2 regions of the Cupriavidus sp. 21MJTG02-4 genome follow, and region 1 is predicted to be linked to the other one. Evidence: predicted binding sites of a transcription regulator. Region 1 holds the regulator's gene; the other holds the start of a gene.
What was found. The regulator FNR, encoded in region 1, switches genes on or off when oxygen is low (the NO sensors DNR and NnrR bind a similar motif). The targets are predictions, from matches to a motif close to TTGATNNNNATCAA.

Region 1 (3,489 bases):
TACGTGGTCACCTACGACGTCGGGCGCGGCGAGCCGCGCGGGAGCCGGTCGCGCAAAGTGGATCATCATCAGGCCGGGCTTGGCGATTGCGTTAACTGCAGCATCTGCGTGCAGGTGTGTCCGACAGGCATTGATATCCGTGACGGGCTGCAGTACGAGTGCATTGGTTGCGGCGCCTGCATCGACGCCTGCAATCAGGTCATGGACAAGATGGACTACCGGCGTGGGCTGATCCGGTACACGTCCGAGAACGCGATGCGCAAGGCGCTGTCAGCCGCGGTGGCGCGCAAGCGGCTGGTGCGGCCACGGACCATCATCTACTCGGTCATCTGGCTGGTGATGGTTGCTGGTTTCGTGGCGTCACTAGCGCTGCGCACGCCGTTGAAGGTCGACATCATCCGCGATCGCGGGGCGTTGGGGCGTGAGGTGGATGGACGCTGGATCGAGAACGTCTATCGACTGCAGCTGATCAACACCACCGAGGCCCCCATGCGCATCAGCGTGCGCGCCGAAAGCGACGATCTGAAGAACCTGACGGTCGAGTACGATCCCGACGCGAAGGCCCTGGCGCCGACGTCGAACAAGCTGGTGCCGATCCGGATTCGCGTGCCGATCGACGATGCCGCGCAGGGTACGCACAAGATCAGCGTGACGGTGACAAGCGAAGGTTCGGGGCAAGGTAGTGCGCAAATCAGGCAATCTACCAGTTTCATCGTGCCGCGCAATTTGTGATGCTAAGGGCGGTGCAGCGCATTGGCGCTGTGCCGGTCCAACCGCGAGCGCCTCGGTGAGGCGCCGACGAAGGGGGGCAAGACGATGCAAGAAAGTAATCCGTGGTGGAAGGAGCCGTGGCCGTGGCTGCTGATGAGCGGCCCGTTGCTGGCCATAGTGGCTTGTGGCGTAACCATCTGGCTGGCTTCCACCCATCCTGACCGGCCGGTGGTCGAAGGCGTGTCCCGGCATGGCCTGGTCGTCGAGAAGGCGGAAGGGGTCCCGGGCAGTGCCAAGGCACCGCAAGCGAGGCGGCCATGAGGCTGCGCTGGCTGATGTGGGTACTGTGGCCGGCGTTCCTGATGGCCGGGGTGGCCACGGCAACGGTGTTTTCTGTGGTGGATCCCGGAGATCTGAATTTCTTCGGCCAGCCGATCGACGCCTCGCGAGAGGCCATCTATACGATTGGGTTCTTGCTGGCCTGGGTATTCTGCGCATTGTCCAGCGGACTGACGCTCTACACCATGCCGACGAAGCTCAGCGAAACGGACGAACTGGAGTGATTGGGCTGAAGCGGACCGCCTTGCCGGACAAGGCGGTCAGACCGCCTCAACAGGAGCGGCTGTAGACTTGCTTGATGCCTTCCATGTCGACGAGCTTGACGTGGCGTTGACGGATCTGGATCAGGCCGGCCTCGGCGAATCGCGAGAACAGGCGGCTGACCGTTTCGAGCTTCAATCCGAGATAGCTGCCGATTTCTTCCCGGCTCATGCGCATGACGAACTCGGTCGACGAATACCCGCGTGCGGACAGACGTTCTGACAAGTTGATCAGGAACGCGGCAAGGCGCTCTTCGGCACGCATGGACCCCAGCGTGACGAGCATGAGCTGATCATGCGATATTTCCTTACCCATCAGTCGCAGGAACTGCTGCTGCAGCGATGGCAGATCCATGGACAGCGCCTGAAGATCGGCCATGCGTACGACGCATACTTCCGTGTCTTCAAGCGCGGTGGCATCCGAGGCGTGCTGCATTTCACCCAGGCCGTCGAGGCCGACCACTTCGCCAGGCAAATGGAAGCCGGTGATTTGCGAGCGGCCGTCTTCCGTGGTGACATGCGTCTTCAGGGTGCCGAAGCGAATGGCATAAACCGCAGTCAGCGGATCGCCCATGCGGTACAGGGTTTCGCCCTTGTGGACACGGACGCGCTCTTGCACCAGGGTATCCATCTTTTGCAGATCCTGCTGGCTCATGCCCACCGGCAGGCACAGTTGCCCCATGCCGCAAGTGGAGCAACGGGGCGACATCTCGGTGACGGGGATGGATGTTAGCAATTGGAACCTGCAAGGAATGAGCGGCGAGGGCGCAATGCATGCATTTTAACGCGCGATGTGATGCGGTAGGGAGTTGCAATTGACTTTTGGTGTGCTTCTCAGTGTTTTCATGCTTGCCTTGCTGGGGGGCTTTCATTGCGCTGCCATGTGCGGTGGCGTTGCCCTCGCAGTCGAGCAGCGCGCCGCGGACGTGCCGATTGCCCTGGTGCGGCGCCCCCAAGACTGGCTCCTGGAGTTGCTGGTGATGCATGTGGGCAGGATTTCCACCTACATGCTGCTCGGTGCGATCCTTGGGGCGGTGGGGGCGACGGCCTGGCGCCAGGATTACCTGCCCGTTCAGCGCTGGCTATTCGGCGCCGGGAGCGCCATGCTGCTGGTATCTGGCTGGCGCCTGATACGCGGCGAAGCGTTTTCCATCGTGTGGCTGGAACGCTTCGGCGCGCGCGCGGGGACCGCCGTTGCCGGAAGCTTCGGCCGGCTTCGCCGCAAAACTCCGGCGACGGCGGCGCGAAGCGGTGGTCTGGTGCGCCGCTACGGCATGGGCTTGGCGTGGGGGCTCGTGCCCTGTGGCATGGTCTATGGTGCGCTTGCTCTCGCGTTACTGGCCGGCAATGCTCCCTCGGGAGCACTGGTAATGGGCGCGTTCGGGCTTGGCACGTTACCGAATTTGCTGGCGCTATCCAGCTTTTCGGGGCTGCTGCGCGCTTGGGCGCGCCGCCGTTGGGTCAGGACGGGGGCTGGATTGGCGGTCATGGTCTTCGGCGGCCTGGGAATCGGTCGAGCGGTGTTATTGCCACATTCGCTGGCCGAGCATGGTTTCTGCCTGGTGTTTTGAAGCCACCGTGAAGGCGCGCGAGTGCGCGGTGGTTGCAGGCGGATGCGGGAATGCCATACAATCGCCTGCATTGCGGTATCGCGCGGCGTGTTTCCGAGCAGCGCCTGGCAGCCCTTCCAAAAAAGGGGCGCGTCCGGGGTTTCGGGCAATGAGCCGACAATTCGGCGCCGAACCCTTCCGCAGTCCATCCGGTTCATAATATCTGTTCAAAAGTCCGGCTGGCTCTGCGACCGTGGTGCGGTCATTGCTGGCCCTGATCCCGATATTCGTTTTTCTTGCGGCCCAGGCGGACGTTCGCCGGAAGCCATGTCCGCCCATGTGGGCGCGTGCAAGAGGTTCGTGCACTGGTACTTGCCGGTGACCGGGCAATCTCCTGCCGGAACACGCCCGGCAAATCGAAGCAAAAGAAGGTGCACGGTCTCGAAGCGAAACGCTTTCGGGTTTGCTGCGCGATGAGATGGCGGTGGCAATCGCACCGTTGAATCCACAATGTCCAGGGCTCCGGATTCGTCCCTGAGCAGGTGCAAAGACAGGCTGCACACCCAACATGAATACCCAAGAGGCGAAGATCGTCCTCGAGACTGCGCTGATCTGTGCGCAGGAGCCCT
Region 2 (3,489 bases), on a different contig from region 1:
CAGCCTGGCGCCTGATCTTCCTGGTCACCGGCATCCCGGCGCTGGTCGGCCTGGTCTGCCGCTTCTACGTGCCCGAGTCTCCGCTCTACCTGAACAAGTCGGGACGCTCTGCGCAAGCACGCGCGGTGCTGCAGCGAGTGGCGGCCGCCAATCGCGTTTCGGTTGAAATCGGCACGCTGGAACCGCAGAAGATGGAGCGCAAGTCGGTGCTGGCGCTGTTCGAGACCGGCTTCCGTCGTCGCAGCATCAGCCTGCTGGTGGCGTGGGCGCTGATCTCGATCGCCTACTACGGTGTCTTCGTCTACCTGCCGGTGAAGCTGGCGGGCCAGGGCTTCGGCTTCATGCGCGGCCAGGTCTTCCTGATCCTGCTCGCACTGGTGCAACTGCCGGGCTTCGCACTCGCCGCGCATGGCGTCGAGCGCTGGGGCCGCAAGCCGACGCTGATCGGCTTCCTGCTGCTCAGCGCCGCGGGCTGCATGCTCTACAGCCTGGGCCAGTCGCCGACGCTGGTGGTTGGCTCGACCCTGCTGATGAGCTTCTCGCTGCTCGGCACCTGGGGCGCGCTCTACGCCTTCACGCCGGAGGTGTACCCAACCGACCTGCGCGCCAGCGGGATGGGCACGGCCGGCGCCATGGCGCGCTTCGGCGGCCTGTTCGCGCCGGCCATCGTTGCCCCGGTCATGGCCACGCATTTCACGCTGGCCCTGGTGCTGCTCTCGTCGTTCCTGGCCGTGGCGGCGCTCGCGATCTATATGGTCGACATCGAGTCGAAGAACCGCGCGCTCGACTGACAGCCGGTTAGCACGGCAGGCTCGGAAACGTAGCGACTGGCACGGGCCGCCGCAGCCGCGCTGCGGCCCGCTTCCATTACAATCGCGCTACCACGGCGCGGCGCCCTGGTTCACAAGACCGGGGCCGCCCGCTTCACCCTCTCCCGCCGAGCCCTTCGCCGCCGCCATGAAACAAGACCCGCGTTTCCCCAGCCTGTACATCCTCGACCACCCGCTGATCCAGCACAAGCTCTCGCATATGCGCGACCGGGACACGTCAACGCGCACGTTCCGCGAGCTGCTGCGCGAGATCACGCTGCTGATGGGCTACGAGATCACGCGCCACCTGCCGCTGACCACGCGCCATATCGAAACGCCGCTGGTACCGCTGGAAGCCCCGGTGATCGCCGGCAAGAAGCTGACCATCGTGCCGGTGCTGCGCGCCGGCGTCGGCATGAGCGATGGCCTGGTGGAGCTGATCCCGTCGGCGCGGATCGGGCATATCGGCGTGTATCGCGACGATCAGCATCGTCCGGTGGAATACCTGGTGCGCCTGCCTGACGTGGAAGACCGCAGCTTTATCCTGTGCGATCCGATGGTCGCCACCGGCTATTCGGCCGCGCATGCCGTCGATGTCCTGAAGCGCCGCGGCGTGAAGGACGACGCCATCACTTTCGTCGCCCTGGTGGCGGCCCCGGAGGGCGTGGAGGTGTTCCAGAAGGCGCATCCGAACGTGAAGCTGTTCGTCGCCTCGCTTGACAGCCATCTGGACGAACACGCGTACATCGTTCCGGGCCTCGGTGACGCGGGCGATCGTTTGTTCGGCACCAAGAACTGACTTGCAGCGGGCGTGCTGCCCGCTCGCCATCTTTCCCGCTGTCGCGAGCTTGATCCTACTCAATGGCTCGCGCGGCGCGGCTCCCTACACTCGACGTCGCACCGCAAATGCGTGCAACCCGTCGAACTCTCACAGGGAGAACCGCATGGAAGCCTTCAAGATCCTCTTTACGACCAGCACCGGGCTGATGAGCCTCGGCGTCATCGTCTTTATCATCGGCATGGCGTGGTTCTTCGCGCGCCTGTTCAGCCGCAAGATGCGCGAAGACGCGGCCGCCGCGAAGGCCGCAGCGGAAAACCGGCCGGCATCGCAGACCGGCACACGCTGAGCGGCGCCTACTTTTTCTTGCCGCCGCCCAGCAGGCTGCCCAGCACGCCGCGGATCAGTTCGCGTCCGACCTGGGAGCCCACGGTACGCGCGGCCGACTTCGCCATCGATTCCAGGATGGAATCGCCGCGGCCGGTCTTGCCGGTACCCTTGGTCAGCGAGCCGAAGATCTCGCCGGCGGTACCCAGCCAGCCGCCCTCTTCGGCCGGCGCACCGGCTGTTGGCTTCTGCGCCGTGGCGCCGCCACCATTGCCCGCCGGCGCCACGCTGCCGCGCAGCTTCTCGTAGGCCGACTCGCGGTCGATCGTCTTTTCGTAAGTCCCCGCCACCAGCGACGTCGCGATCAGCTGCTTGCGTTCGTCGTCGGTCACCGGGCCGATGCGGCTACCCGGCGCCAGCACCCAGGCGCGCTCGGTCACGCCCGGCGTGCCCTTGGCATCGAGCAGCGACACCAGTGCCTCGCCCACGCCTAGCTCCCCGATAACCTTCTCCACATCAAGCTTCGGGTTGGCGCGCATGGTGGTGGCCGCCACCTTCACCGCCTTCTGGTCGCGCGGCGTGAACGCGCGCAAGGCATGCTGCACGCGGTTGCCGAGCTGGCCCAGCACCGTGTCGGGGATATCGGCCGGATTCTGCGTGACGAAGTACACGCCAACGCCCTTGGAGCGGATCAGCCGCACCACCTGCTCGATCTTGTCGAGCAGCGCCTTGGGCGCGTCGGTGAACAACAGGTGCGCCTCGTCGAAGAAGAAGACCAGCTTCGGCTTGTCGAGGTCGCCGGCCTCGGGCAGCTTCTCGAACAGCTCGGACAGCATCCACAGCAGGAACGTCGCATAGAGCTTGGGCGAGTTCATCAGCTTGTCGGCCGCCAGGATGTTGACCACGCCCTGGCCCTTGTCCGTCTGGATGAAATCTTCCAGGTTCAGCATCGGCTCGCCGAAGAACACGTCCGCGCCCTGCGACTCCAGCGCAACCAGGCCACGCTGGATCGCGCCGATCGACGCCGCGGAGATATTGCCGTACTCGGTGGTGAACTGCGCCGCGTTGTCGCCAACGTGCTGGAGCATGGCGCGCAGGTCCTTGGCGTCGAGCAGCAGCAGGCCGTTGGCGTCGGCGATGCGAAACACCAGGTTGAGCACGCCCTGCTGCGTGTCGTTCAGTTCCAGCATGCGCGACAGCAGCAGCGGCCCCATGTGCGAAATGGTGGCCCGCACCGGATGCCCCTTCTGGCCGAAGACGTCCCAGAGCGTGGTCGGGCAACCGCCCCAGGCCGGTTCCGGCAGGTTCAGCTCCTCCAGCCGCGCCTTGAGCTTGTCCGAGGGCTGGCCCGGCATGGAAATGCCGGTCAGATCACCTTTGACGTCGGCCATGAAGACCGGCACGCCCAGCCGCGAAAACCCCTGCGCCAGCGTCTGCAGGGTCACGGTCTTGCCGGTACCGGTGGCGCCGGTGATCAATCCGTGCCGGTTGCCCATCTGCGGCAGCAGGGCCAGTTCGTGCTCGGCGTTCTTGGCGATCAGGATAGGTTCGGCCATGGTGTCTTGGATCGGGAAG

Region 2: AC3FKH_RS12490 (DUF3149 domain-containing protein) is a predicted target of FNR. The motif match lies at 1,658-1,671, and genes of this name have one in related genera.

Annotation. Positions count from the first base shown of each region.
Region 1 is NZ_JBYOJP010000010.1:105,375-108,863, forward strand. It holds gene ccoG (cytochrome c oxidase accessory protein CcoG) at 1-732, shown strand, start outside; gene AC3FKH_RS20275 (FixH family protein) at 817-1,032, shown strand; gene AC3FKH_RS20280 (hypothetical protein) at 1,029-1,274, shown strand; gene fnr (fumarate/nitrate reduction transcriptional regulator Fnr) at 1,321-2,046, opposite strand; gene AC3FKH_RS20290 (sulfite exporter TauE/SafE family protein) at 2,126-2,881, shown strand; gene scpB (SMC-Scp complex subunit ScpB) at 3,429-3,489, shown strand, end outside.
Region 2 is NZ_JBYOJP010000005.1:177,863-181,351, forward strand. It holds gene AC3FKH_RS12480 (MFS transporter) at 1-791, shown strand, start outside; gene upp (uracil phosphoribosyltransferase) at 958-1,608, shown strand; gene AC3FKH_RS12490 (DUF3149 domain-containing protein) at 1,754-1,936, shown strand; gene AC3FKH_RS12495 (helicase HerA-like C-terminal domain-containing protein) at 1,944-3,470, opposite strand.